Regions from separate parts of the Saccharopolyspora antiqui genome, predicted to be linked through region 2. Evidence: riboswitches for the same ligand, from Rfam matches in the RefSeq annotation. Region 2 holds a riboswitch; the other holds the start of a gene.
The links. A riboswitch is a leader RNA that binds a small molecule or an ion and turns the genes downstream of it on or off. The one in region 2 is predicted to bind glycine.
Positions count from the first base shown of each region.

Region 1 (14,446 bases), on a different contig from region 2:
ATGAACCCGGCCCACTGCAGGCCCAGCGGGGTGCTCTCGTTGTACTTGTGGTCCAGGTAGGTCTTGTTCGCCGGGGAGGCCAGGATCTTGTTGCCGCGGGCGACGGCGTCGGTGAGCAGCGGGTCGGCGTTCGTGGTGCCCCAGAACTGCACCACCGCGTCGCCCTGCGGCGCTGCCTTGCCGTACTCGTGCCAGCCGACCACGGTCTTGCCGTACTTGCCGACCAGCGGCAGCACCCGCGCGATGAACTTCGTGTAGTCCTCATCGGGAGTCGAGTGCGCCTCGTCCCCGCCGATGTGCAGGTACGGCCCGGGGGTCAGCGCCGCCACTTCCCGGATGACGTCCTCGACGAACCGGTAGGTGATGTCCTTGTCCACGCACAGCGAGCTGAACCCGACGTCGATGCCGGTGTACAGCGGTGGGGCGACCCCGTCGCAGTTGAGCTCCGCGTAGGAGGCCAGCGCGGCGTTGGTGTGCCCGGGCATGTCGATCTCCGGCACGATCATGATGTGCCGGGACGCGGCGTAGTCGACGATCTCGGTGTAGTCCCGCTGCGTGTAGTAACCGCCCGGACCGCCGCCGACCTCGGTGCTGCCGCCGTACTTGGCCAGCAGGGGCCAGCTGTTGATCTCGATCCGCCAGCCCTGGTCGTCGGACAGGTGCAGGTGCAGCCGGTTGATCTTGTAGCGGGCGATCTGGTCGATGTAGCGCTTGACCTGCTCCACGTCGAAGAAGTGCCGCGCCACGTCGAGCATCGCGGCGCGGTGCTCGAACCGCGGCCGGTCGACGATCTCGCCGCCGGGCATGGTCCACGGGCCGGGCTGCGCGGTCGGGCTCTCGATCGCCGCGGGCAGCAGTTGGCGAAGCGTCTGCACGCCGTTGAACAGCCCTTCGGTGCTGGTGGCGCGGACGCTCACGGCGTCGGCGGCCACCCGCAGCCGGTACCCGGCCGGACCGAGGTCGGGGGCGCCGTCGAGCGCCAGCGCGATGTTCCCGGTGCCGGGCTCACCGCCTAGCGGCACCGGAAATCCGGTTGACGGGCGCAGGATCCCGGCCAGGTACTCGCCGACTTCAGCGGCCTCGCCGTCGGCCAGGATCGAGGTCTGCTCGGTCAGTTCGAAGGTGGTCGCCGGGTCCGGCTGCACGGATTCGGGGACGGGGATGATGTTGTCCATTGCGGAGTTCTCCACGGCTGGTGTGCCACCGGCGGGCACCACGATCCCGGCGGTGAGCAGGGCACCGGCCACGACGGCCAGTGCGGCGTTGCGCACCGTCGATCGGGGCGGTCTAGGGGTCATGTCTCGGCTCCATGATCGGGCAACGGTGCCCATAAAGGTATAGACCAAACCTCAGGTGGCGAACCTCCAACTGGATGTATCGGGCACGCCGAACGGCGCTCGGCTTCATCGCGCTCGGGTGAGCACGGCCCCGATCGAAGCCGCGGTGACGCACCCGAGCGCGACGACCTGGGCCGGACTGAGCAGTTCGGCCAGCAGGAGCAGCCCCGCCAAGGCGCCGGTCGCGGGCTCCAGGCTCAGCAGCACGCCGACGACTCGGGGCGGAATGCGGCGCAGCGCGACCAATTCGAGCGAGTACGGCACGACCGCGGACAACACGGCCACCCCCAGCCCGGCCAGCAGAACTGGCGGCGCGAGCAGCGCCGTTCCGGACTCGACGATGCCAAACGGCAGCATGAGCACCGCCGCGCAGGCGACTGCCAACGCCAGCGGTGAGCCATCGCTGCTGAGCGCGCCGACGCGGTGGCTCAACAAGATGTAGCTGCCCATTCCCGCGGCCGACACCAGCGCGAGACCGATGCCGACGACCGGTAGCGGTGCATCGGACGGGCCGCAAAACAGGAGAACCCCGACCGCCGCCAGCACGGCCCACAGCACGTCGCGCGGCCGTCTGGAGCCGAAGAGAGCCACCGCGAGCGGGCCGAGCATCTGAAGCGTGCTGGCCACGCCGAGGGGGAGGTGCGGCAGCGCCGGGTAGATGACGTTCATCGCCGCGATCGCCGCTGCGAAAGCGATGATCAGACCCCGCGACCGCCAGTCGGCCGGGACCCGCGGACGCCACCAGAGCAACAGGACCACCGATGCCAGCGACAGCCGCAACGCGGCAACGCCCAGCGGCCCGAGAACGGTGCAGAGCTGCTTCCCGAAAGCCTGGCCGAACTGGACGCTGAACACGGCTCCCAGCACGAGCAGGAACGGCGGTACGACAACCGCGCCGGGAGGTGCCAAGGGCTTCATACCGGAAGCCTGCGGCGCCCAGTCCTTGCAGGTCTATCTCGTATTTCTGATGCGGACCGTGAAGAATTGGCTACATGATCGATCTGCGCCGACTCCAGGTCCTGCGGGTGCTCCGCGAAGAGGGCACGGTGACCGCCACCGCGCGGGCGCTCTACCTGACGCCCTCGGCCGTCTCGCAGCAGCTGCGACTGCTGTCCAAGGAAATCGGCGTTGATCTGCTGCTGCCCGAGGGGCGCCGGGTCCGACTCACCCCCGCCGCGCACATCGTGCTGGAACACGCCGACGCGATCGCGGCCGAATGGGAGCGGACCCGCGCGGACCTGGCGGCGCATTCCGGCGGTGCGGTCGGGCAGATCCGGGTAACGGGCTTCGCCTCCAGCTTCGGTTCACTGCTGGCGCCTGCTGCCGCCCGGATCGGCGAATCCCACCCGCGGCTGGCGGTGCACCTCAGCGACGCCGACATCGACGACAGCCTGCGACTGCTGCTGGCCGAGCGGGCCGACATCGCGGTCCTGCCGGTGCCCGGCACACCGCCGCTGGACGATCCGCGATTCGACCAGCGGCTGCTGCTCGACGACCCGCAGGACCTCGTGGTGTCCGCGGCCCACCCGTTCGCCGAGCGCGACTCCGTGCGGTTGGCCGATACCGCGCACGAGACCTGGATCGCGCCGCACCACGACCAGTTCCAGTTGATCGAGGTCGCCTGCGCGGCGGCCGGATTCGCCCCGCGAGTCGCGCACGAAGCAGCGGAGTGGAACTCGGTGCTGGCACTGGTGGCCCACGGTCTCGGCATCTGCCTGCTGCCCAGGCTCGCGACCACCGCGCCGGAGCACGGCGTGGTGCGAATCCCGTTGCGAGACGATCCGGCGCCATCCCGCAGCGTCCTCACCTGCGTGCGCCGGGGAAGCCGCGCGGAACCGGCCATCGCCGCCGTGCTCCAGGCGCTGGAGGACGTGGCGCAGGACCGGCAGCGCGGCTGAGGCCTCAGCGGCCTCGCAGCGCCGGGCGCAGCCGGTCCAGCACCGCTGGATCCTCGATGGTGGAGGGCACCTTGGTGTCGCCGGTGTCGGCGATCTCGCGCATCGACTTGCGCAGGATCTTGCCCGAGCGGGTCTTGGGCAGCCCATCGACCACCGCGACCTCCCGGAAGGCCGCCACCGGCCCGATCTGCTCGCGCACCGCCGCGACCAGTTCGTCCCGCAGCGCCGCCTCGCTGATGTCCACACCGGACTTCAGCACCACGAACCCGCGCGGCACCTGCCCCTTCAACGAGTCGTGCACGCCGATCACGGCGCACTCCGCGACAGCCGGATGCGCCGCCAGGACCGCCTCCATCGACCCGGTCGACAACCGGTGCCCGGCCACGTTGATCACGTCGTCGGTGCGGCCCATCACGAACACGTACCCGTCGGCGTCGACGTAGCCGTTGTCGCCGGTGAGGTAGTAGCCGGGGTAGCGCGACAGGTACGACTCCCGGAACCGCTCGTCGTCGCCCCACAGCGTCGGCAAGGTGCCCGGCGGCAGCGGGAGCTTGAGGCACAGCGCGCCGTCGGTCTCCGGTGGCAGCGGCTGCCCGGCCTGGTCGAGGACCGCCACGTCGTAGCCGGGCACCGGCACGGTCGGCGACCCGGCCTTGACCGGCATCGGCTCCAGTCCGCGCAGGTTCGAGCAGATCGGCCAGCCCGTCTCGGTCTGCCACCAGTGGTCGATCACCGGGACGCCGAGCCGCTGCGACGCCCAGTGGTAGGTCTCCGGATCCAGCCGCTCACCGGCCAGGAACAGGGTCCGCAGGCTCGTGATGTCGTGGTCGGCCAGCAGTTCGGCCTCCGGGTCCATCCGCTTGATCGCGCGGAACGCGGTCGGCGCGGTGAACAGCGCCTTGACGCGGTGCGCGGCGATGACCCGCCAGAACGCGCCCGCATCCGGGGTCCCGACCGGCTTGCCCTCGTAGACCACGGTGGTCGCCCCGGTCAGCAGCGGTGCGTAGACGATGTAGGAGTGGCCGACGACCCAGCCGACGTCGGAGGCGGTCCAGAAGACATCACCCGGCCCGATGTCGTAGATGTTGGCCATCGACCAGCGCAGCGCCACCGCGTGTCCGCCGTTGTCGCGCACCACGCCCTTCGGCCGCCCGGTGGTGCCCGAGGTGTAGAGCACGTACAGCGGATCGGTGGCCGCGACCGGCACGCAGTCGGCCGGTTCGGCCTGCGCCAGCGCGTCGTTCCAGTCCACATCGCGCGGCCCGAGCTCGGCGCGGGCCTGCTCGCGCTGGAACACGATCACCCGCCGCGGCTGGTGCTCGGCCAGTCGCAGCGCCTCGTCGACGATCGGCTTGTACTCGACGATCCGGTTCGGTTCCAGGCCGCACGACGCCGCGACGATCACCGTCGGCCGGGCGTCGTCGATGCGCGCCGCCAGCTCCTTCGGCGCGAAGCCGCCGAAGACCACCGAATGCACCGCGCCGATGCGCGCGCAGGCCAACATCGCCACGACCGCCTCGGGGATCATCGGCAGGTAGATCACCACGCGATCGCCCGGCGCGGCGCCCTGCGCCCGCAACGCCCCGGCGAACAGCGCGACCCGCTCCAGCAGTTCCCGGTAGGTCCAGCGCCGCACCGCGCCGGTCATCGCCGAGTCCCAGATCAACGCGGGCTGCTCGCCGCGACCGTCCCGAACATGCCGGTCCAGCGCGTTGAAACAGGTGTTGAGCACACCGTCGGGGAACCACCGGAAGAATGGATCCGCGGTGTCGTCCAGGGCCCGCGACGGCGCCTGCTCCCATTCGATCGCGGCCGCCGCGTCGAGCCAGAAGCCCTCCCGGTCCGCCAAACTCCGCCGGTAGGCCTCGGCGTACTCGCCCATGGCCACACACCTCCCGCACACACCGATGTTGCCTGGTGTCCTACCGCAAATCCCCGGCCACGCCAAGATCGCCTCCGGCGGCGCGCGAAACACGTTTGTCACAGCCGAAACACCGTTGATCGGACGAACGGTAGTTGATCTTCGGCAGCACTGAGCGCCGGGCCGATATCCGCTCGCAGTTCGGCGACGCAACGTGTCCATTTGGCGCTGCGGGGCCAAGTCGCCGCGACAGAGCGTGCTCGACCGCACACAATCGATCCGGAGTCGAAGATCGGGCTAACACCAGGAGGCATTGTGCCGACAACGAAATCGGAGGTGCTACGAACGATGAGCACGGAACCGGCCCTGCCGCCCAAGGCATCCGCCGCCCAGGTCTCTGCCGACGAGGTCGATCCGAGCGGAGCCAGGTCGACCACCGAGTTGCCCACCACGCCGTGCAGCGTGGTGTGGAGCGGCGGCCATTCGTACGTGCTCGAAGGTGTCACCGGGGCTCGCTGGGCGGGTGTGGACGATCGCGGCCGGGCCCGGTTCCTCACCGACGCCGACCTCCGACGGCGCGGCTGGAGCCATACGCGGGCCTGACCCCGATCCGCGACTGCGCGGCTCCCACCCACGCGAAGCCAGCCCGATCGACCGGCTCCGTGGGAGCCCAGCCGCCAAGTGTGTTGTGCCAGGAATGTGAGACCCTGATCCAGTAGGGACGCACCGGGTGTGCGCCCGAAGCGGGGTAGCAACGCACAACCATTCAGGGGAGGCTCGTGGTGCAGGACGCTGAGCGCACCACGGACAACACCACGAGCGGGGACCGCGACGTGAACCCCGGCCCCGCGGGCGAGGACCCCGTGCAGCGTCCCGAACCGCCGGGCCCGGACCGGGCCCCGGATCCCGGCCTCGCCCGGATCCGGGAGGCCGCCGCCGGCGTGTGGGCCGATCCATGGTGGACACTGCCGAACCTGCTCAGCGTGATCCGGCTGGCCGGTGTGCCGGTGTTCCTCTGGCTGCTGCTCGGCCCGCGAGCCGACCTGCTCGCCCTGCTGGTGCTCGTGGTCAGCGGCATCACCGACTGGCTCGACGGCAAGCTCGCCCGCTGGCTCAACCAGTACAGCCGCATCGGCGAACTGCTCGACCCGGCCGCCGACCGCCTCTACATAGTCGCGACGCTGGTGGCCTTCGTGCTGCGCGACGTGGTGCCCTGGTGGGTCGCCGCCGCGCTGGTGATCCGCGACGTGGTGCTGACCCTGTGCCTGCCGGTGCTGCGCTGGCACGGCTACGAACCGCCCGACGTGCACTACCTCGGCAAGGCCGCCACCTTCTGCCTGATGTACGCGTTCCCGCTGTTGTTGCTGGTGCAGGAGGACTTCCCGCTGTCCGACATCGTGCGCCCGATCGCATACGCGTTCACCTGCTGGGGCGGGGCGCTCTACCTGTGGGCGGGCATCCTCTACCTCGGGCAGGTCGTCGCGGCGGTGCGCCAGGCCAGGTCCAAATCGATCTAGTCGACATCCCGGGGTCGCCTTGCGGCCCGGCCAGCACGGCAAATACGCTCGCCGAACCGATCACGCGCACCATCGCGGCCGGTGATCCACTGCACCAGCGGACCAGGGAGGCGGGACCACGTGGCGGCCCCGGACGAGATCAAGTACACCGAAGAGCACGAGTGGGTTCAGCGCACTGCGGAGGACACGGTGCGCATCGGGATCACCGACTACGCGCAGCAGCAGTTGGGTGACGTGGTGTTCGTGCAGCTCCCCGAGCTCGGTCAGCAGGTCGCCGCGGGTGACGCGCTGGGCGAGGTGGAGTCGACCAAGAGCGTCTCCGACATCTACGCCCCGGTCACCGGTGAGGTGGTGGCCCGCAACGAGCAGTTGGCGGACGAGCCCGAGCTGGTCAATTCGGCGCCGCTGGGCGACGGCTGGATGGTCGAGCTCAAGCTCGCCGACCCGGCCCAACTGACCGGGCTGCTCGACGCCGCGGGCTACCAGAAGCTGATCGACCAGGCATGATCGTCTTCGTGTCGGTGGCCGCGGAGAAGATGTCGGGAGTCGCGCGTTCCGTGCCTGTCGCAGCACGGTACGTTGGGCACATACTTGGCACGATCTATCCGCGTAGAGGAGAGCTCAGGTGAGCCAAAACAGCGGCTTCGGCGATGTTCCGCCGGAGCAGTCACCGGAGACCACCTCGGTCTTCAGGCCCTTCCTCTCGGAGCCGGAAAGCACCGAGAGTGCGCCCCCGGAGCCTGCCGCCGCATCCGGGGTCGATGCGCTGCCCGCCGGGTCCGCCCTGCTGGTGGTCAAGCGTGGCCCGAACGCGGGTTCGCGATTTCTGCTGGACCGGGAGACCACCAGCGCGGGACGTCACCCGGACAGCGACATCTTCCTCGACGACGTCACGGTTTCCCGTCGGCACGCCGAGTTCCGGCGCGAGGGCAACGACTTCGTGGTCGTCGACGTCGGCAGCCTCAACGGCACCTACGTCAACCGGGAGCCGGTGGACACCTCGGTGCTGGCCAACGGCGATGAGGTGCAGATCGGGAAGTTCCGGCTGGTGTTCCTGACCGGCCCGATCGACGGGGGACCGGGCGGCCGCTGAGGCCCCGGCATTCGACTTTGCGACCCGCCAGCGGGGCGGCGCCGAGGTGGCGTCGCCCCGCTGGCGCGTCCCGGGTCCGCGGGCCGGGCGCGCGATGTCCGCGCGCTGGGAATTTCCCGGCGTCGCAACCGGTTTCTACGTCAATGCGGCTTTTTGCACCGGTCCGATGGGCCGGTGGGCGGTGTATCGTGCTGGGTAATGCTCGATGAAGAGCTCAGCCAGCGGTTTCGGGCCAGATGCACCGGCAGGAAGGCCGCGAGAATCGGTGGTCGACCAGACCGCCAAAGGGATGGGCGTGTCCGCCGTATCGCGGGTAGCGTCGGAGGCGTCGGTGCGCGATCCTCGACGGGGATGTCACGCTTCGGCGCGCTGGAGGAGGCGATGTGACGATGAGCAGCGAGATGCGCGTCGTCGGCGTGCGAGTGGAACTACCAGCAAACCAGCCGATTCTGCTGTTGCGCGAGGCGCACGGCGAGCGTTACCTGCCGATCTGGATCGGCTCGGTCGAGGCGACGGCCATCGCCCTTGAGCAGCAGGGTGTGCGGCCGCAAAGACCACTTACCCACGACCTGCTGAAGGACGTCATCGGTGCCCTCGGGCGCGACCTGGAACAGGTGCGGATCACCGACCTGCAGGACGGCACCTTCTTCGCCGAGCTGGTGTTCGACGGGGATGTGCGGGTTTCGGCACGGCCGAGCGACTCGGTGGCGCTGGCGCTGCGCATCGGGGTGCCGATCCACGCCGACGAATCGGTGTTGGACGAGGCGGGGCTGATCATCCCGGACGAGCAAGAGGACGAGGTCGAGAAGTTCCGCGAGTTCCTGGACTCGGTATCGCCGGAGGACTTCCGCGGCGCGGACACCTGACCCCGCCGATCGGCCCGACGACAGCATCCCGGCCCCTGCCCGCGCACCGCGGGCAGGGGCCGGGTCGTCCGGGCGCGTCGCGTTGACCTCCCCGCGGGGCAGGCATACCGTCGAGATACGCGAATTGCCCCGGTGTGATTCAGCCGGTGATTCGGCCGATGCGTTCGACCGGTGGGCGGTGTTCGCGGCCCTGGACCGGGATGGTTCGGGTGCTGGTGATCGTCGTCGTCGGCTTCGTGCCGGACGAGGGGAGGCAGGCGTGGTCGAGGAAGCGTCCAACCGGGATGCTGCCGCTGAGCAGGGCGAACTGTTCCCCGACGCCTCACTGCCGGACGAACTGGTCGGCTACCGGGGCCCGGCGGCCTGCCAGATCGCCGGTATCACCTACCGCCAGTTGGACTACTGGGCGCGCACCAAGCTGGTCGGACCGTCCATCCGCGGTGCCGCCGGTTCTGGCTCGCAGCGGTTGTACTCGTTCAAGGACATCCTGGTGCTCAAGGTGGTCAAGCGACTGCTGGACACCGGGGTGTCGCTGCACAACATCCGGGTCGCGGTGGAGCACCTGCGCAACCGAGGCGTGCAGGACCTGGCGCGGCTGACGCTGTTCAGCGACGGGACGACGGTCTACGAGTGCACCTCTGCCGAGGAGGTGGTCGACCTGTTGCAGGGTGGCCAAGGGGTGTTCGGCATCGCCGTCAGCGGTGCGATGCGCGAGATCAGCGGCACGATCCACGAGTTCCCGGCCGAACGGGCCGACGGTGGCGAGCTGGCGGAGTCGGTGGACGACGAGTTGTCCCGGCGGCGGCGCGACCGGCAGGCCGAGACCGGCTGAATCGGGCGAACCATGTGCGGCTGGTGACATCGGCGGTCCGCTGCGGCCGCCTGATCCGGTAGGCTGCGGCACATCGCCGACCCCGTGCGGGAGAGTCCGGTCCGGCTTCGGTCGTGGCTGGCGCCGAAGGAGCAACTCTCCCCGACAACCTCTCAGGCCACCTGGACCGCACGGGCGAGATGCCTCTGGAAAGAGAGCGCACCGCAGCCGTGGTGCACTCCGCCGACGGTGCAAGCCCGGTGCTCCGGGTGAAGCTCTCAGGCGTCCGCTGCGCGGACAGTGACAGAGGGGGAGAGCAGCGCAGTTCCAGCTGGGTCTTGCGGGACATCCGCGCCCGGTCGGTCACCTGAGCAGCAAGGCGATCGTCGCTCACGTGGCCTGCACTGCCTGCCGCCCTTTGTCCGCCGTGATGATTGAGGTTTGGCGATGACCGACGTGACCCACGACCGCATCCCACTGGCCGCGCTGGAGCACGGCACGCCGTTCGCCGATCGGCACGTCGGACCGATGCCCGCCGAGTTGGCGCACATGCTCGACGTGATCGGGGTCGGTTCGCTGGAGGAGCTGGGGCAGCGCGCCGTGCCGGAGGCGATCCGGGAAGGCGACCTGGAGCTGGCGCTGCCCGAACCGGCCACCGAAGCCGACGCGCTGGCCGAGCTGCGCGACCTGGCGCACCACTGCCACCCGCACACCGAGATGATCGGGCTGGGCTACTACGCCACCATCACCCCGCCGGTGATCCTGCGCAACGTGCTGGAAAGCCCCGCCTGGTACACCGCGTACACCCCGTACCAGCCGGAGATCTCGCAGGGGCGCCTCGAAGCGCTGCTGAACTTCCAGACCATGGTCGCCGACCTGGCCGGGGCGCCGGTGGCCAACGCCTCGATGCTCGACGAGTCGACCGCGGCGGCCGAGGGCATGACGCTGGTGCGCCGCGCGGGCCGGTCGAAGTCGCCGCGGTTCGTGGTGGACGCCGATACGCTGCCGCAGACCATCGCGGTGATCGAGACCCGCGCGCGGCCGCTGGGCATCGAGGTCGTCGTGGCGGACCTGTCCGAGGGGGCGCGGGCGCTGCCGGAGGGCGAGTTCTTCGGCGTGCTGCTGGCCTATCCGGGCGCCGCTGGCGCGGTGCGCGACCACGAGGAGATCATCGCCGAAGTGCACCGGCGCGGCGCGAAGGTCGTCGTGGCGGCCGATCTGCTGGCGCTGACGCTGCTGCGCTCGCCCGGCGAGATCGGCGCCGACGTGGTGATCGGGAGCACCCAGCGCTTCGGGGTGCCGATGGGCTTCGGCGGTCCGCACGCCGGATTCATGGCCGTGGCCAAGGGACTTGAGCGGCAGCTGCCGGGCCGACTGGTCGGGGTGAGCGTCGACGCCGACGGCGACCAGGCCTACCGGCTGGCGCTGCAAACCCGCGAACAGCACATCCGCCGCGAGAAGGCCACCAGCAACATCTGCACCGCGCAGGTGCTGCTGGCGGTCGTGGCGTCGATGTACGCCGTGTACCACGGACCGGCCGGGCTGCGTTCGATCGCGACCCGCGCGCACCGGATGGCGGCCGTGCTCGCCGAGCAGCTGCGCCGCAGCGGGATCGAGGTGCTGCACCGGGAGTTCTTCGACACGATCGTCACGAAGGTGCCGGGCAGGGCGGACGAGATCGTCGCGGCGGCCCGGCAGCGCGGCGTCAACCTCCGCCGGGTGGACGTCGACCACGTCGGCATCAGCTGCGACGAGACCACCACGCGGGCCCATCTGGCGACCGTGTGGCAGGCGTTCGGCATCGCGGATGTGGACGTCGACGAACTGGACACCGAGACCCCGGACGCGCTGCCGACAGCACTGCGGCGCACCTCGGAGTACCTGACCCACCCGGTGTTCCACACCCATCGCTCCGAGACCTCGCTGCTGCGCTACCTGCGGCAACTGTCCGATAAGGACATTGCGCTGGACCGCAGCATGATCCCGTTGGGCTCCTGCACCATGAAGCTCAACGCGACGGCCGAGATGGAGCCGATCACCTGGCCGGAATTCGGTTCGCTGCACCCGTTCGCGCCCGCCCAGGACGCCGCCGGGTTGCTGTCGATCGTCAAGGACCTGGAGAACTGGCTGGCCGAGATCACCGGTTACGACGCGGTGAGCCTGCAGCCCAACGCCGGCAGCCAGGGCGAGTTCGCGGGTCTGCTGGCGATCCGCGCCTACCACCACAGCCGTGGTGCCGCCGACCGGAACGTCTGCCTGATCCCGGCGAGCGCGCACGGCACCAACGCCGCGAGCGCGGTGATGGCCGGGATGCGGGTGATCGTGGTGCGCTGCGACGACGAGGGCAACATCGAGATGGCGCACCTGCGCGAACTGGTCGCCGAGCACGCCGACGACCTCGCCGCGATCATGATCACCTACCCGTCGACGCACGGCGTCTACGAGGACACCGTGCGCGAGGTGTGCGGGTTGGTGCACGACGCCGGCGGTCAGGTCTACGTGGACGGCGCGAACCTCAACGCGCTGATCGGCCTGGCCCGGATGGGCAAGTTCGGTGCCGACGTCTCACACCTGAACCTGCACAAGACCTTCTGCATCCCGCACGGCGGCGGTGGCCCCGGGGTCGGCCCGATCGGGGTGCGCGAGCACCTGGCGCCGTTCCTGCCGAACCACCCGATGCAGCCCGCCGCGGGTCCGACGACCGGGGTCGGCCCGATCAGCGCGGCCCCGTGGGGCAGCGCCTCGATCCTGCCGATCTCCTGGGCCTACGTGCGGATGATGGGTGCCGACGGCCTGCGCCGCGCGACCCTGACCGCGGTGGCCGCCGCCAACTACGTGGCCCGCCGGCTGGGCAGCTACTTCCCGGTGCTCTACACCGGCGAGGGCGGCTTCGTGGCGCACGAGTGCATCCTCGATCTGCGGCCGATCAGCAGGACCAGCGGCATCACCGTCGACGACGTCGCCAAGCGGCTGGCCGACTACGGCATCCACGCGCCGACGATGTCGTTCCCGGTGGCCGGCACGCTGATGGTCGAGCCGACGGAGAGCGAGAACCTGGCAGAGCTGGACCGCTTCTGCGAGGCGATGATCGCCATCCGGGCGGAGATCGACAAGGTCGTCGCCGGGCAGTGGCCCGCCGACGACAACCCGCTGGTGCACGCCCCGCACACGGCTGCCTCGCTGGCCAAGGAGTGGAACCACGCCTACTCGCGGGCGGAAGCGGCCTACCCGCTGGGCACCGATGTGGTGAAGGTGTGGCCGCCGGTGCGCCGCATCGACGGCGCCCACGGCGACCGCAACCTGGTCTGCTCCTGCCCGCCGCTGACCGCCTACCAGGGCTGATCTCCCCGCAGCACCCCCGGTCGCGGTGGCGGCCGGGGGCGCTGCGGCTACTGGGGCGGGTGCGACACGCCGAACCGGGTTCGGTTTGCGCATCCGGAGGCCCGGATGACACGGTGTCCCCTTCATCTGACCGGCTCCGAGAGGAGTGGAGCATCATGCTCACCATCAGCGAGAGTGCCGCCGAGGTCATCAAGCTCGTCCTCGTCGGCGGCGACTCTCCGGAAGGTTCCGGGCTGCGCATCGCGCCGGCCGGAGAGGGCCTGCAGGCGTCGATCGTCGAACAGCCGCAGGACGGCGATGAGGTGATCGAGGAATCCGGGGTTCGGGTGTTCCTCGAACCGCAGGTCGCGACGTCGCTCGGCGACAAGGTGCTGGACGCCGAGCGCGATTCCAACGGAGAGCTGGCGCTCGCCGTTCGCGACTGACCCCACGACTCGACCGTCGGCCCGGGTGTTTTGCCCGGGTCGACCTTTTTTCTGCCGAGAATTGCGATCAAGAACTCTTGCCAGCTACTGGTGATAACGCCAAATCGGCAACTACCCTCAATGCGCAGCTGTTCGGGCTAGGAGAGGGACCGCGTCGTGCCGACTACCACGCTCGCCATGCACATGAGTGATGGCCTGCTGAACGCGCCGACGGCGGTGCTGTTCGCGGCCGTGGCGATCGCTGGGCTGGCGGTCGCGCTGGCCAAGGCGCGGGCCGATCTCGACGACCGGACCGCGCCGATGGCCGGTCTGGTCGCCGCGTTCGTCTTCGCCGCCCAGATGATCAACTTCCCGGTGTTGCCCGGTGTCAGCGGGCACCTGCTCGGCGGCGCGTTGGCGGCGCTGCTGGCCGGGCCGTGGGTCGGCGCGCTGTGCGTGGCGATCGTCCTGGTGGTGCAGGCGCTGCTGTTCGCCGACGGCGGGTTGACCATGCTCGGCGCGAACATCACCAACATGGCGCTGATCGGCACCGCCGTCGGATACCTCGTCGCGCTCGCGTTGCGGAAGTTCGCGCTGCGCAGCCGGGGCATGTTGCTGGTGGTGGCTTTCGTCGCGGCCTGGGTGAACACCGTCGCCGCGTCCTTCGGCTTCGTCCTCGAATACGCCCTCGGCGGTGCCGCCGGTTATGGCACCGGGACAGCCGCGCTCGCGGTGGTGGGGGTGCACTGCCTGATCGGCCTCGGCGAGGGCGCGATCACGGCCGCGACGGTGGGTGCGGTCGCCGCCGCCCGACCGGATCTGATCCACCTGTTGCGCACCGGATGGCGCAGCGCCTCGACGACGGAGGAGACCGCGCGATGACCGCGCCGCGTTGGCGTTTTCTGTTGGTTTTCGGCCTGGTCGTGCTGGCCATCGCGGGCGGGGTGGCCTACTTGGCGGACTCCGATCCGGACGGCTTGGACGCGGTCACCCAGCGCGGCTGCACCGTGGTCGAGACCCAGCAGGGCGAGCAGTTGGACGGTCGCTGCATCGCGCAGCACGCCGAGGAGCACGCCTTTTCCGGCGGTCCGCTGGCCGACTACACCGTCGGCGGTGACGACCGCTGGACCGGGGTGGCCGGAGTCATCGGCGCCGTGGTCACCCTCGCCGCGGCGGGTGGCCTGTTCTGGGGTTTGCGCCGCAGAACCGGGGGAAACTAGCCGTGGGCGCAGGTCACGCCAGCGCGTTGCACCTGCCCGGCGATTCGGCGCTGCACCGCCTGCCGCCCGAGGTCAAGATCGTGGCCGCCTTCCTGGT
Region 1 is NZ_JBQQBO010000007.1:218,117-232,562, reverse strand. It holds gene ACTWQN_RS14610 (beta-N-acetylhexosaminidase) at 1-1,298, opposite strand, end outside; gene ACTWQN_RS14605 (EamA family transporter) at 1,404-2,255, opposite strand; gene ACTWQN_RS14600 (LysR family transcriptional regulator) at 2,330-3,235, shown strand; gene ACTWQN_RS14595 (propionyl-CoA synthetase) at 3,240-5,117, opposite strand; gene ACTWQN_RS14590 (hypothetical protein) at 5,445-5,699, shown strand; gene clsA (cardiolipin synthase ClsA) at 6,017-6,613, shown strand; gene gcvH (glycine cleavage system protein GcvH) at 6,734-7,120, shown strand; gene garA (glycogen accumulation regulator GarA) at 7,239-7,706, shown strand; gene ACTWQN_RS14570 (bifunctional nuclease family protein) at 8,096-8,572, shown strand; gene ACTWQN_RS14565 (MerR family transcriptional regulator) at 8,832-9,404, shown strand; glycine riboswitch at 9,482-9,583, shown strand; glycine riboswitch at 9,584-9,700, shown strand; gene gcvP (aminomethyl-transferring glycine dehydrogenase) at 9,831-12,725, shown strand; gene ACTWQN_RS14555 (HesB/YadR/YfhF-family protein) at 12,881-13,150, shown strand; gene ACTWQN_RS14550 (energy-coupling factor ABC transporter permease) at 13,328-14,011, shown strand; gene ACTWQN_RS14545 (PDGLE domain-containing protein) at 14,008-14,349, shown strand; gene cbiQ (cobalt ECF transporter T component CbiQ) at 14,352-14,446, shown strand, end outside.
Region 1: another riboswitch for glycine. It lies ahead of gcvP (aminomethyl-transferring glycine dehydrogenase); the one in region 2 lies ahead of gcvT (glycine cleavage system aminomethyltransferase GcvT).

Region 2 (14,446 bases):
CTGCCACCTGGCTCTCCGGCAGCGAGGCATCCTGGTGCGTGCGGGTGTCGTCGATGGCGCAGCGGTTGAACACCGCGATCGGCTCGGTCGTCGGGCGGGATTGGAACATCGTGGGACCTCCGTTGTGCTATCCAGAACACGGAGTGCGATGCGCAACAATGTGCGGCTCCGGTCGTGGGCGCGTCAAGGGGGTCGGCGGTTCTTTTTGATGTTCCGCGACACATGCCCGCATGTTGGAACACCCCGGCTGCCGGTCGAACCGGCGCCGGGAAAGGGACGTGCTCGACCAGATGGCCCAGGGCCGCACGAACGCCGGAATCGCGGCGAACCTGCACATCTCCCAGAGCGCGGTCGAAAAGCACGCGAACGCCATCTTCGACAAACTCGACCTGGCCCACCTCACCGGCTACAGCCGCCGAGTCCTCGCAGTACTCCGCTACCTGGACCCATGACAATGTCGTGACCGGAAATTCCGGCTCTTTTCCGCGATTACCACTCACGAGCCTTGCTTCGCAGCGCATGTCGTCCGTAGTGCGCTGATTCGAAATCCCGTTGTCGTTCGGTCGCGACCCGCGTGCACAGCTGCCACACACCGGTGGCATCTTGTCCTGCCCTGGCGCGCTGACCCGAGCCGCGCCTGACCCAGACGAATGCTGCGGCGACGGTGCAGATCACGACGAAGAAGGATCCGAGCAGAGCGGTCATTGCAGTCCTTCCACGGGGAATCGGGTTGGGGGCCTGGCCGGAGCTGGGGCGGGGAGGGGGTTCGCGATCCGCTCCGGCCGGGCTAGCCTCGCCGCTGCGGGCCGGGGGAAGCCGACGCGGCGAGGCCGTCTGGGGGACTAGTCGAAGCGGGCGGCGATGAGGCGCCAGCACTTCATGCAGGTGTCCTCGGCTATCCACTCCAACTCCGGTGGACGGCGCTGCACCTGCCAAGCCTCGACCTCGATGCCGCAGAACGACACGACCGCCGAATCCGGCGCAAGGCTCTTGCTCGCCACGTCGAAGGCGTGCCGCCCAACCCCCACCGGCCGCCAGGACCAGTCCACCGAGGAAATCTGCATCGCGCGAGTCCTTTCTTGTCTCCGGAACATTCTCTTGCATCCGGAGACAATTGATCAATTCCCTGGTCGAGTGATCACGGATTCGGTCCAGCGCCCTATGCTTGTTGCATGGCCGGAGACGTCGAGCATCACTCGCCGCAAGCTCGGATTCTCGGTGGAGAGCTCCGCGAACTGCGGAAAGAAGCTGGGTTGACCGTCCGCGAGTTGGCATCGAAGATCGGTCTCGGTCACGCTGCTGTCTCCCGCTACGAGACAGGTGTCCGTTCGCCGTCTCCGGACACGCTCGCCCGTCTGCTCACCGCACTTGGCGCCTCGGTCGTGCGCTACGAGGAGCTCTTGGAGCTGGCGAGGCGGTCGTCAGAGCCGAATCTCATCGGCAACAGCCGTTCCGGACTGCACAAGCACCTGCTCAACTTGGCCGAGTTCGAGCGAACGGCCGAACGCATCGTGCATGTCGCGCCGCTGGTCATCCCAGGGCCACTGCAAACTCGTGAGTTTGCCAGCCACATCATGTCCAGCCTCAGCGGCGAAGAACGAGAAGTCCGCGTCGAGCTCCGCATGGCTCGCAGCAGCGCTGTCCTATCCTCGGGGAATCTGGAAGCGATCATCTCCGAGCGTGTGCTGGGCGACGACATCGGTGGGCCCGTGGTGATGGCCGAACAGTTGCGACACATAGTCGCTGCGGCCAAGGCAGGCGGTGTGATCGTGCGCGTTCTGCCAAAGCGTCTGCAGCAGTGGACCCTGGCGCACAACGGATCTTTTGTGCTGTTCGAGTTCGCCAAGGCCGCACCGATCATCCACCTTGAGCACTATCGCGGACCTGCTTTTCTCTATGACCAAAAAGATGTTGAGGCGTACCGGAAAGCACTAACGATGCTCGACGAGTTGGTCATGTCTTCAGACGAGTCGATCAAGCTCATGACCGAGGTGGCCGAGCAACTGGAGAGGAGCGGAAGGTAATGACAACCCCCTCGGCGTTACCCACCGGCTGGAGAAAATCAAGCAAATCCAATCCAAACGACTCCTGCGTCGAAGTCGGCCGGTTCGCCGACGGAGCTGCGGTGCGCGATACCAAGGACCGCGCAGCGGGGCACTTCGTCACCAACCGCCACCAGTGGAAGAAGTTCATCGCCGCCCTGAAGGCCGACCGCTTCGCAGGGTGATTTTTTCGGAGTGAAGGGCACCTTTGACCGGCTATGTCGGTCAAAGGTGCCCTTCACCTCTCACCTGATCAGGTGTTGGTGGGTTGGGTTGTGCCTACTCCTCGGCGGCGGATCGTCACTAGGTCGTGGCGGGCTTCGGGGAGGGTTCGCTCGTCGGTGCCTTCGATGGTGAATCCGGCGTCCGCGATCATCTGGCGATCGTCCACACCGGACTGGCCCTCGGTGGTCAGGTAGTCGCCGAGGAAGATCGAGTTGGCGACCTGCAACGCCAGCGGTTGCATGCTGCGCAGGTGGATTTCGCGGCCACCGGCCAGGCGCACCTCGACGTCCGGGAAGCAGAACCGGAACAGCGCGAGGATGCGCAGGCAGCGGATCGGGGTCAGGTGCCAGTCGGCGCCCAGCGGGGTGCCCTCGATCGGGATCAGGAAGTTGATCGGCACCGAGTCCGGATCCAGTTCGCGCAGTTCGAAGGCCATGTCCACGATGTCCGCATCCGACTCGCCCATCCCGAAGATCGCCCCGGAACAGGGCGAAAGGCCCGCGCTGGTCGCTTGCCGGACGGTGTCGACCCGGTCGGTGAAGGTGTGCGTGGAGCAGATCTCGGCGTAGCGGGACTCGTTGGTGTTGAGGTTGTGGCTGTAGGCGTGCACCCCGGCGTCGCGCAACCGGTCGGCCTGCCCCTCCCCGAGCAGCCCCAGGCACGCGCAGATCTCCACATCCGGCTGCTGGGCCTTGATCGCCTCGACGGTCTCGGCGACCCGGCCGATGTCCCGCTGCCCCGGACCGCGCCCGCTGGTCACCAGGCAGATCCGCTTCGCACCGGCCCGCGCCGCCCGGTCGGCGGCTTCGGCGGCCTCAGCGGGCGCGACCCACGAGTACTTCAGGATGTCCGAAGTGGACCCCAGCCGCTGCGAGCAGTAGTTGCAGTCCTCCGGGCACAGTCCGCTCTTGAGATTGATGATCGTGTTGAGCTTGACCCGGCGGCCGAAGAAGCACCGGCGGACCCTACCGGCGGCTGCCACCACATCCAGCACGTCGAGTTCGTCGGTGAGCAGTGCGAGCGCCTCATCGCGGGTCGGCGGACGCCGGTCGAGGGACTTCGTGACCAGCGCATCCAGCGAGATCGTCATGGCTAGAGCCTCGCCGACCCGCGATGGGGCAACAACGTGCCCGCCCTACAAGATCCGCACCGGTGCTTTGTCGGGACGAATCCTCAAGTGGTTGACGACGTTCACCTGCGGATGAGTTCGCGCTCCGGCCGCCGGTTGCGCACCGCGAGGTAGCCGATCACGACGGCGACGGCCAGCACCGGCGTGATGTACAAGGCGATTCGCGTCTCCGCGTCGAAGGCCAGCAGCACCACGACGAACACCAGGAACGCCAGCACCACGTAGTTCGAGTACGGGGCGAGCGGCATCCGGAACGGTCCCGCCTGGATCTCGCCGCGAGCGATCTTGCGGCGGTAGCCCAGGTGCGCGATCACGATCATGCCCCAGGTGAAGATGGCGCCCACCGTGCTGGCGCTGGTGATGTAGGTGAACGCCTGCTCCGGGACGAAGTAGTTGAGCACCACACCGATCAGCATCGCGCAGAAGGTCACCGCGATGGCCCGCGCGGGCACCGCCCGCGAGCTCAGCCGCCCCACCGAGCGCGGCGCCTGGCCGTCCTCGGAGAGTGTGCGCACCATCCGCGCGGTGGAGTAGATGCCGCTGTTGCAGGACGAAAGCGCCGCCGTGGTCACCACGAAGTTCACCACCCCGGCCGCGGCCGGAATGCCGATCAGCGTGAAGGCGTGCACGAACGGGCTGCCGTCGGCGGGGAACTGGGTCCACGGGACCAACGCGGTCAACGCGATCAGCGCGCCCACGTAGAAGATCAGGATCCGCCACATCACCGAATTGATCGCCCGCGGCAGCACCTTCTGCGGGTTGGAGCTCTCGCTGGCGGTCTGGCCAACCATCTCGACGCCGACGAAGGCGAACATGACGATCTGGAACGCCAGCAGCGACGAGGTCGCCCCGTTCGGGAACAGCCCACCGTTGGACCAGATGTTGCTGACCGCCGCCGTGTCGCCCACATCGCTGAAGCCGAACACCAGGATCAGCGCGGCCAGCACGATCAGGCCGATGATGGCCAGCACCTTGATCAGGGCGAACCAGAACTCGAATTCGCCGAACAGCTTCACCGCGATCAGGTTCACCCCGCTGAGCACGATCAGCGCCCCGAGCGCGGGGATCCACTGTGGAACGTTGGGGAACCAGAACTGGAAGTACTCGCCGACCGCCGTGATCTCGGCCATGCCGGTGACGATCCAGACCAGCCAGTACCCCCAGCCGACCGCGAACTTCGCCCACGGCCCGACGAACTCGCCCGCGTACTCCGCGAAAGATCCGCTGACCGGGCGGTACATCAGCAACTCGCCGAGCGCCCGCATCACGAAGAAGATCATCACACCGGCGATCGCGTAGATCAGGATCAAGCCCGGGCCGACCTGGTGGAGCGCCTTGCCGGAACCGAGGAACAGCCCGACCCCGATCGCCCCACCGATCGCGATCATGTTGATGTGCCGGGTACTCAGATCCTTCCGGTACTCCTCGGCCACTGGTTGGCTCATCGAAGTGGACTCCTTAAACTGCCAGCGTATTTCGCTGAAACTGCGCAGATACTGCGACATTCGGTGGATGCTGGCAAGAGGTTGGGACCACTTGACATCGAGCGTTTGCCCGATCGAGCACAAGTCCACTTCGGACCCGTTAGCACAACGCCACATTCCGGACATTGCGGGCCGGAATGTGGCGTCGTGCGTCACACTTGGCAACTGTCTTTGATCTTTTGAAGCGGCGCCAGCCGCTTAGCCCGAGACGGCGTCTGAGTCCCGCCACCCGCACCGCTGCGCAAGATGAGTTCGAAGACAGGTTCTTACAGGTTCGGGTACAGCGGGTGCTTGGCGGCGAGCGCTTCGACGCGGGAGCGCAGCTTCGCGCTCGTCGTGTCGTCGAAGCCCGGTTTCAGGGCCTCGGCGATGATGTCGGCGACCTCGGTGAACTCCTCCTTGCCGAAGCCCCGGGTGGCCAGCGCCGGGGTACCGATGCGCAGCCCCGAGGTCACCATCGGCGGACGGGGGTCGTTGGGCACGGCGTTGCGGTTGACGGTGATGCCGATCTCGTGCAGCCGGTCCTCGGCCTGCTTGCCGTCCAGTTCGGAATCCCGCAGGTCCACCAGCACCAGGTGGACGTCGGTGCCGCCGGAGACCAGCCGCACCCCGGCCTGGGCGGCGTCGTCGGCCAGCAGGCGCCCGGCCAGGATCTGCGCGCCCTCCACGGTGCGCCGCTGCCGGTCGTTGAACTCCGGCGTCGCGGCGATCTTGAACGCCACCGCTTTCCCGGCGATCACGTGCTCCAACGGCCCGCCCTGCTGACCGGGGAACACGGCGGAGTTGAACTTCTTGGTGAACTCCGGATCCGAGGACAGGATCACGCCACCGCGCGGCCCGCCGAGGGTCTTGTGGGTGGTGGTGGTCACCACGTGGGCGTGCGGCACCGGGCTGGGGTGCAACCCGGCGGCGACCAGTCCGGCGAAGTGCGCCATGTCGACCATCAGGTAGGCGCCGACCTCGTCGGCGATCTCCCGGAACCGCTTGAAGTCCAGCTGGCGCGGGTAGGCCGACCATCCGGCGATGATCAGTTGGGGCTGGTGCTCGCGGGCCAGCTGGGCGACTTCGTCCATGTCGACGCGGTGGTCCTCGGCGCTGACGTGGTACGGCACCACGTTGTAGAGCTTGCCGGAGAAGTTGATCCGCATCCCGTGGGTGAGGTGCCCGCCGTGGGCCAGGTCCAGGCCCATGATGGTGTCGCCCGGCTTGAGCAGCGCGAACATCGCCGCCGCGTTGGCCTGCGCGCCGGAATGCGGCTGCACGTTGGCGAACGCGGCCCCGAAGAGCTCCTTGACCCGGTCGATGGCCAGCTGCTCGATGACGTCGACGTGCTCGCAGCCGCCGTAGTAGCGGCGGCCCGGATAGCCCTCGGCGTACTTGTTGGTCAGCACCGAACCCTGCGCCTCCAACACCGCCTGCGGGGCGAAGTTCTCCGACGCGATCATCTCCAGCGTGGACTGCTGGCGGTGCAACTCAGCGCCCACCGCCACCGCCACCTCCGGATCCACCGCGGCCAGCTGGTCGTTGAACAGGTCCGGTGTCGACATGATGTTGCCTCCTGTGTATTGCGGGACACCCGCACCCGGTCGGACCCGTGCGAGGGGATGACGAATGTCTCGCAAGTGTCCTCCAGATGTTCGATCTCGTCAGGCTTCGCGGCGGTAGAACGGCAGCTCGACGACCTGCACCGCGACGTTCCTACCGCGGATGTCGACCTGCAACTGGGTGCCGGGTTCGCTGTGGTCGCGATCCACGTAGGCCATCCCGATCGGGTGGCCCAGGGTCGGGGACGGGGCGCCGCTGGTGACGACGCCGACCTCGGCGCCGTCGGCGGCCAGCACGCGGTAGCCGTGCCGGGGCGCGCGGCGCTGCTCGGTGCTCAGCCCGACCAGGGTGCGCTCGGTGGGCTTCTCGGCGGTGGCGGCCAGCGCGGCCTTGCCGACGAAGTCGCCGGGCTTGTCGAGCTTGACCACCCGGCCGAGGTTGGCGTGGTAGGGCGTGAGGTCGGCGGACAGCTCGTTGCCGTACAGCGGCATGCCCGCTTCCAGGCGCAGCGTGTCGCGGCAGGACAGCCCGGTCGGCAGCAGGCCGTGCCGCGCGCCGGACTCGGTCAGCGCCTGCCAGACCGCTTCGGCGTCGCCGGGCGCGGTGAACAGCTCGAAGCCGTCCTCGCCGGTGTAGCCGGTGCGCGCCAGCAGCACGTCCTGGCCCGCCACCTGGCTGCGGTAGCCCGCGTAGTACTTGACCTCGTCGAGGTCGGTGTCGGTCAACGGCGCGAGGATCGCGACGGCGTTGGGGCCCTGCACGGCGATCAGCGCGTAGTCGTCGGAGACGTCCCGGTGCTCGGCGTCGAACCCGCCGACCCGGTCGGCCAACTCGGCGGACACCAGGGCCGCGTTGGCGGCGTTGGCCACCACCAGGAACTCCTGCTCGTCGAGCCGGTAGACGATCAGGTCGTCGAGCACGCCACCGGAGTCGTTGCAGATCATCGTGTAGCGGGCGCGGCCGGGCTTGATCGCCGACGCGGCCCCGACCAGCGCGTGGTCCAGCGCTTCGGCGGCCTGCGGCCCGCTGATGCGAATCTCACCCATGTGGGTCAGGTCGAACAGTCCGGCGCTGCCCCGGACCGCGTTGTGCTCGGCGATGTCGCCGGAGTAGCGCACCGGCATCTGCCAGCCCGCGAATTCGGTGAAGGTCGCACCGAGGGCTTCGTGCACGTGGTGCAGGGGCGTTCGCCGAGGCGACGACATGGTGAGACTCCTCCTGGTGGGCACCGGTCGGCAGTCGAGGGCCGGTCAGCTCACTGCGCCCAACCTTATCGGGGGCACCTCGACTCCGACCTGCACGGGCTTGGGACCTGCACGGGCTTGCGCTGGTCGGGCGGGTCTCCCCGGAGTCATTGGCCTGAGAGTTTCGCCACCCCCAGGGGTGGCTTGCACCGTGGGCGAGAAGCCTGCGCTTCTGCTTTTCTCCGTGTTCGCCTGGTGTCGTGCGGTGCCGGTGCCTGAGAGTTTGCTGGGGAGTGTTGCTCCTTCGGCGCTCCACCTCGCGGGCGGAGTCTCTCCCGCACGACGTCATCGGCGCGGTATTCGGTTGTGCGCCCAGGACGCTACGAACCGAACACGACCCAAGTCAACCGGACGAGTGAGTGATCTCGGACTGGCTTGACCGCGACTTGTGTCTCCTCCGAAAGGGGTTACCCGAAGTGGACTGAGTGAGTTGTCCGTTCGCGTCACCAGGCGTCGCCGGATCCCATGTCGTCGCGGGCTGCGTTCAGTTCTGCGACATCGGCCGGGTCTTCCAGCGACGCCTGGGGCTCGCGGCGCATCCGCTCGTCGCTCAGTTCGCGGTACTGCTTCTGCAGGCCGTCTATCAGGGCGGATAGGGCTAGTTCGAAGCTGTCCGCGTCTATTTCCGCCGCGTGTTCGCGGAGCAGGTGGGCTCGGTTGAGGTGTGGGAAGCGGTCGTCGTAGACCGCCGCGTCGTCTGGGAAGCCGCCGCTGAACGAGCCCATCGCGGAGCCGACCACCAGGTACTTCGTCGAGGCACCGATCATCGTGGCGTAGCGCTGCGGCCAGCCCGCGCTGGTCAGGCCGCCGTGCACCGCGTCCGCGGCGCGCAGCGCGATCTCCCGGCGGGCCGGGCCGTAGGCCAGGAACGGGACCAGGTTCGGGTGCGAGATCAGGGCCGCCCGGTAGGAGCGGGCCCAGGTGCGCAGGCCGGTCGTCCAGTCCGCGTCGAAGCCGGAGACGTCCACCGCGGCCATCACGCCGTCGGCGATCTCGTGCAGCAGGTCTTCCTTGGTCGACACGTGGTTGTAGAGCGATGCGGCGCGCACGCCGAGTCGCTCGGCCAGGCGGCGCATGGACAGCGCGTCGAGGCCGTCAGTGTCGATGATCTCCAGCCCGATCCGCTGGATGCGCTCCGGCGACAGCCGGGGAGTGGCTGGTCTGGGCACGTTCTCTCCTCGTCGGGTCCCTTGCGGCGCTCGCCGGGACGGTCTTAGGCTGCCATAAAACTAACGTCGTTAGTTATGCGGCTGCACTGAAAGGAATCCGGCGATGGTCGACTTCTCGCTGTCCGACACCGAACGCGACATCCGCGACTGGGTGCGCAACTTCGTCCAGCGCGAGCTGGTGCCGCTGGAACCCGAGGTGCTGCGTCGCGAGCGGGCCGGGCAACGCGGCCTGACCAGGGACGAGCTGCGCGAACTGCAGGACAAGGCGAAGCAGTCCGGGTTCTGGGGCGTGCAGACGCCCGAGGAGTACGGCGGGATGGGCCTGTCGGCGGTGCTGACCGCGCTGATCGAGATCGAGCTCGGCCGCACCTTCGTGCCGTTCCGGTTCGGCGGCTACGCCGACAACATCCTGTACTACGCCAACGAGGAGCAGAAGCAGCGCTACCTGCTGCCGACCATCGAGGGCACCCGCAAGTCGTGCTTCGCGATCACCGAGCCGGGTGCCGGATCGGATGCCAGGAACCTGCGCACCACCGCCGTCCAAGACGGCGACGAGTGGGTGATCAACGGTGAGAAGACGTTCATCACCGGCGGCATCGACGCCGACTTCGCGATGGTCTTCGCCGTCACCGATCGGGCCAACGGCGGGGTCACCTGCTTCCTCGCCGACCGGGACATGGGCTGGAAGTCCGAGCCGATCGACATCATGGGCCCGTTGGAGCGCCAACCCGCCGCGCTGGTGTTCGACAACGTTCGGGTGCCCGCGAGCAACGTGCTCGGCGAGGTCGGCAAGGGCTTCGCGCTGGCCATGCAGTGGATCGGCCGCGGCCGCTACCTGCTGCCCGCGCACGCGCTCGGGGCCTGCGAACGGCTGGTCGAGATGGGAATGGACTACGCCAAGACCCGCGAGACCTTCGGCAAGCCGATCGCCGAGCGCCAGGCCATCCAGTGGATGATCGCCGACTCCGCGGTGGAGATCGAGGCGCTGCGCTGGCTGGTGCTGCAGGCGGCCTGGCAGGTCGACCAGGGTCTGGACTCGCGGCACGCGCAGTCGATCGCCAAGCTGTTCGGGGCCACCCGCGCGGGCGAGATCGTGGACCGGGTGCTGCAGATGCACGGTGGCATGGGCTACACGAAGGAACTGCCGGTCGAGCGCTGGTACCGCGACCTGCGACTGCTGCGCATCTTCGAAGGCACCGACGAGATCCAGCGCCGCACGGTGGCCCGCAACCTGCTGAAGGGCCACGCCTCGATCAGCGGCGTGCTCGGCTGAACCTCGGCGCCTGCCTCCGGCCTGGAGCGTGGTACTTGGCCTGGAGCGTGGCGATTTTCGCGCGAAATCGCCACGAACCGGCACGCAGCACGAACGTCTGGGACAGGTGTCTTGGACGCCGATGCCGGTGCCCGGTTGATTTCGTCCGACTCGGTGGTCGGCGCTCGGCTGAAGCGCGCCCGTTTTGTCGGTAGCCTGGGAGGAGCCGGTACTCCGAACCGCCCACGAGTCCGACCCGCCAGGAGCAAAGATGTCGCTGTTCAAGAAGGTCACCGAGTTCGCCAGCAGCCCGCAGGGGCGCAAGGTGATCGACCAGGCCAAGAAGTACGCCTCCGACCCGAAGAACAAGGAGAAGATCGACCAGGTCAAGAACAAGTTCTTCGGCAAGGGCGGCAAGAGCCACTGACCCGAGCCGACAACGACCCCCGGCACCGCGCCGGGGGTCGTTCGTCGTGCGGACCCGTTGTCGGGAATCGTTGTCCCGCCGAGGCAACGTGCTTCTCCTTGGCCGATCTGGTCTTCTCGGGTGGCCTGATTCGTTAGGATCTGCGGTGGATCAGCGGCGCCCGAGCACTTGAGCACCCGAGCACTTGAGCAGGAGTGTGGCCATGTCCCAACCGCCTTGGCAGGGGAACAGGTATCCGCAGGGTCACGGGCCGGGTGGTCCGGTGCCACCACCCCAACCCCAGCAGCCCCAGTACGGGCCGCAAGCTCCGCCGCGGCCAGGGGTGGTGCTCGCGGCCGCCGTCCTCGGCGGGCTCGTCGCGCTGATCATCCTCGGGGTCGCCGTCTACACCCTGGTCGTCGGGTTGAGCGGGGCCAGCGGTGGCGGTGAGATCGTCGTGGTGCTGCTCACGCTCATCGTCGGTGGGGTCGGTGCGATGCACGCCCTCGGCGTGGTGGGGCTGCTGCACCCGAGGTTTCCCAGTGCCGCGCGAATGGCGTTGGCCGGTTGGACCACGATGGCGGTCGTCGCGTTCGGTGCGTTCCGCTCGGTGCGCGGGCTGGGCGAGGACGGCGCGGACTTCGCCACGTTGCTGGTGTGGATCGTGCTCGCGGCCGTCGTGATCACGCTGATGGTCCTGATCACGCGCCCGGCGGTTGCGCAGTGGGTGCAGGCGACCCACGCGCACTCCCGTCGGCTCGGCCACGTCCCCAAGCAGCGGCGCCGCTGACGAAATCGCCTGGGCAACGGGCTGTGCTGCGGCGAGATCAACAGTAGAGTCTCGCGGGGTTGCTTCGATGCCGAGCAGCGGAGGTCGCGATGGGCAGCGCGTACGTTGTCGGAACATTCGACACCAAAGGCGCGGAGCTGCACTACGTCGCCGGGCTCGTCGCCCGCGGGCATCCGGTGGTCACCGTGGACCTGTCCACCAGCGGTGGGACCTCCGATGCCGATGTGTCGGCCGCCGCGGTCGCCGCGCACCACCCGGACGGCGCCGCCGCGGTGTTCACCGGCGATCGCGGCTCCGCCGTCGTCGCGATGGCCACCGCGTTCGAGCGGTTCCTGTCCGATCGGGACGTCGACGGGATCATCGGGCTCGGCGGATCGGGCGGCACCGCGCTGATCACGCCCGCGATGCGCGCATTACCGGTCGGCGTGCCCAAGGTGATGGTGTCCACCGTGGCCTCCGGGGACGTTTCGCCCTATGTGGACGCGACCGACATCGCGATGTTCCCGTCGGTCACCGATGTCGCCGGGTTGAACCGGATTTCCCGCCAGGTGCTGGGAAACGCCGCGCACGCACTGCTCGGCGCCGCGACCCGTCCGGTGCCGCCCGCCGAGGACAAACCGGCCGTGGCGCTGTCGATGTTCGGCGTCACCACGCCGTGCGTGACCGCGGTGGCCGAACAACTGGCCGCCGATTACGACCCGCTGGTGTTCCACGCGACCGGAACCGGCGGTCGTGCCATGGAAAAGCTCGTCGACGACGGCTTGGTCCGCGCGGTTTTGGACATCACCACCACGGAGGTCTGCGACCTGATCGCCGGTGGTGTGATGAGCGCGGGGCAGCAGCGCCTGGACGCCATCGCGCGGACCGAGGTGCCCTACGTCGGCTCGTGCGGCGCCCTGGACATGGTGAACTTCGGTGCGCTGGAAACGGTTCCGCCGCAGTACCGGGATCGCCACCTGTACGTGCACAATCCGCAGGTCACGCTGATGCGCACGACCGCTGCCGAATGTCGGCTGATCGCCGAGTTCATCGCCGCCAAGCTCAACGCCTGTCGAGGGCCGGTGCGGTTGCTGCTCCCGACCGGCGGAGTGTCCATGTTGGACGCACCGGGTCAGCCCTTCTACGATCCCGAGGCGGATGCGGTGCTCTTCGACACCCTGGAGGGCCAGTTGAAGCAGACCGCCGACCGGCAGGTCCAGCGAGTACCGCACAACGTCAACGATCCGGAGTTCGCCGCCGCGCTGATCGCGGCGTTCCGCGATGTTGCTCGTCAGGAGGCACGATGAGTCGATTCGAGCGCGCCGAAGTGCTGCGCGGGTTGCGCGCCAAGGTCGAGCGCGGCGAACCGATCGTCGGCGGCGGCGCGGGCACAGGGCTCTCCGCCAAGTGCGAGGAATCCGGCGGCATCGACCTGATCGTCATCTACAACTCCGGCCGCTACCGGATGGCGGGGCGGGGTTCGCTGGCCGGACTGCTGGCTTACGGCAACGCCAACGACATCGTGGTGGAGATGGCCCGCGAGGTGCTGCCGGTGGTGCGGCGCACCCCGGTGCTGGCCGGGGTGAACGGCACCGACCCGTTCATGCTGCGGGATCGCTTCCTGGCCGAGCTGCGCGACCTCGGGTTCGCCGGGATCCAGAACTTCCCGACCGTCGGGCTCATCGACGGCACCTTCCGGGCGAACCTGGAGGAAACCGGCATGGGTTACGGCTTGGAGGTCGAACTCGTCGCCGCCGCGCGCGACGCCGACCTGCTCACCACGCCGTACGTGTTCTCCAGCACCGATGCTCGGGCGATGACCGAGGCCGGTGCGGACATCATCGTGTGCCACCTCGGATTGACCACCGGCGGTGCCATCGGCGCCGAGACCGCCAAATCGCTGGACGACTGCGTGGCGCTGATCGACGAATGGGCGCAGGCTGCCAGCGAGGTGCGCGACGACGTGCTGGTGCTCTGCCACGGCGGGCCGATCTCGATGCCCGAAGACGCCGCGTACGTGCTGTCGCGCACCAAGCGCTGCCACGGTTTCTACGGCGCGAGCAGCATGGAGCGACTGCCCACCGAGCAAGCGCTGACCGAGCAGACGAAGGCCTTCACGAACCTCCGGTTCTGAGGCCTCCCGTTGGAATCGTTTGGTGGAGAAGAGGAGGAAGCGGTGGCGAAGTCCTATGCGAGCGCGGTGATCGAGGCGTCGGCCGAGCAGGTGTGGCAGGCGGTGCGCGACTTCAACGGTCTGGTGGTCTGGCATCCGGGCATCCGAGCGAGCGAGATCGAGGGCGGCGGCCCGGCGGACGCGGTGGGCTGCGTCCGGCACCTGACCCTGGGCGATGGCGCAGCGGTCCGGGAGCGGCTGATCGCGCTGGACGACGTCGACCGCAGCTACACCTACGAGTTCGTGACGAGCCCCTTCCCGGTGCGCAGCTACCGCGCCACCATCCGCGTCGCGCCGATCACCGACACCGGGCACAGCTTCGTCGAGTGGTTCGCGAATTTCGACGCCGACGCCGCGGACGAGCAGCGGATGGACCAGACCTTCGCCCAAGGGGTGTATCGAACCGGTCTGAACGGACTTAGGGAACATCTCGGTCGATAACGCGGGTGTCGCGGTTCGGGACAGGTGTGGACCGGAGGGCCTGCGGCGGCGGTTAGAGTCTGGCGCGTGCCAAGCAGCGTAATTCCTCCCGCAGCAGACACTGCCCAGGCCGATCGTGTTGTCGTGACCGGTGGTTCCGGCTTCGTGGGCAGGGCAGTGGTGCGCGCCTTCCTGGCGCGCCGAACCCCGGTCACCATCGTCGACCTGCAGGCCCCGCCCGCCGAGCTGCGCAGCGACCTGGTGACCTACCTGGAAGGCGACCTGCGGGACGCCGCGGTGCGGGAGGCCGCGGTTGCGGCGGGTGGCGCCGGGATCATCCACCTGGCCGCGATCACCTCGGTGCTGCGTTCGGTGGACCAGCCGGACGAGACCTACGCCAACAACGTGGCGGTCACCCAGGAACTGCTGGAGCTCGCCCGCCGCCGCGAGGTCGGCCAGTTCATGCTGGCCTCCACCAACGCGGTGACCGGTGACATTGGTCACGGCACGATCTCCGAAGCGCAGCCGCTGCGTCCGCTGACGCCCTACGGCGCCACCAAGGCGGCGTGCGAGATGCTGCTCTCCGGC
Region 2 is NZ_JBQQBO010000025.1:33,891-48,336, reverse strand. It holds partial or broken gene ACTWQN_RS30405 (response regulator transcription factor) at 267-452, shown strand; gene ACTWQN_RS30400 (HC3 family zinc finger protein) at 843-1,064, opposite strand; gene ACTWQN_RS30395 (helix-turn-helix domain-containing protein) at 1,173-2,024, shown strand; gene ACTWQN_RS30390 (DUF397 domain-containing protein) at 2,024-2,227, shown strand; gene bioB (biotin synthase BioB) at 2,296-3,357, opposite strand; gene ACTWQN_RS30380 (amino acid permease) at 3,459-4,841, opposite strand; gene glyA (serine hydroxymethyltransferase) at 5,147-6,427, opposite strand; gene gcvT (glycine cleavage system aminomethyltransferase GcvT) at 6,527-7,630, opposite strand; glycine riboswitch at 7,764-7,862, opposite strand; glycine riboswitch at 7,863-7,957, opposite strand; gene ACTWQN_RS30365 (TetR/AcrR family transcriptional regulator) at 8,113-8,838, opposite strand; gene ACTWQN_RS30360 (acyl-CoA dehydrogenase family protein) at 8,942-10,111, shown strand; gene ACTWQN_RS30355 (hypothetical protein) at 10,362-10,517, shown strand; gene ACTWQN_RS30350 (hypothetical protein) at 10,720-11,286, shown strand; gene ACTWQN_RS30345 (Tm-1-like ATP-binding domain-containing protein) at 11,376-12,572, shown strand; gene ACTWQN_RS30340 (phosphoenolpyruvate hydrolase family protein) at 12,569-13,399, shown strand; gene ACTWQN_RS30335 (SRPBCC family protein) at 13,442-13,879, shown strand; gene ACTWQN_RS30330 (NAD-dependent epimerase/dehydratase family protein) at 14,003-14,446, shown strand, end outside.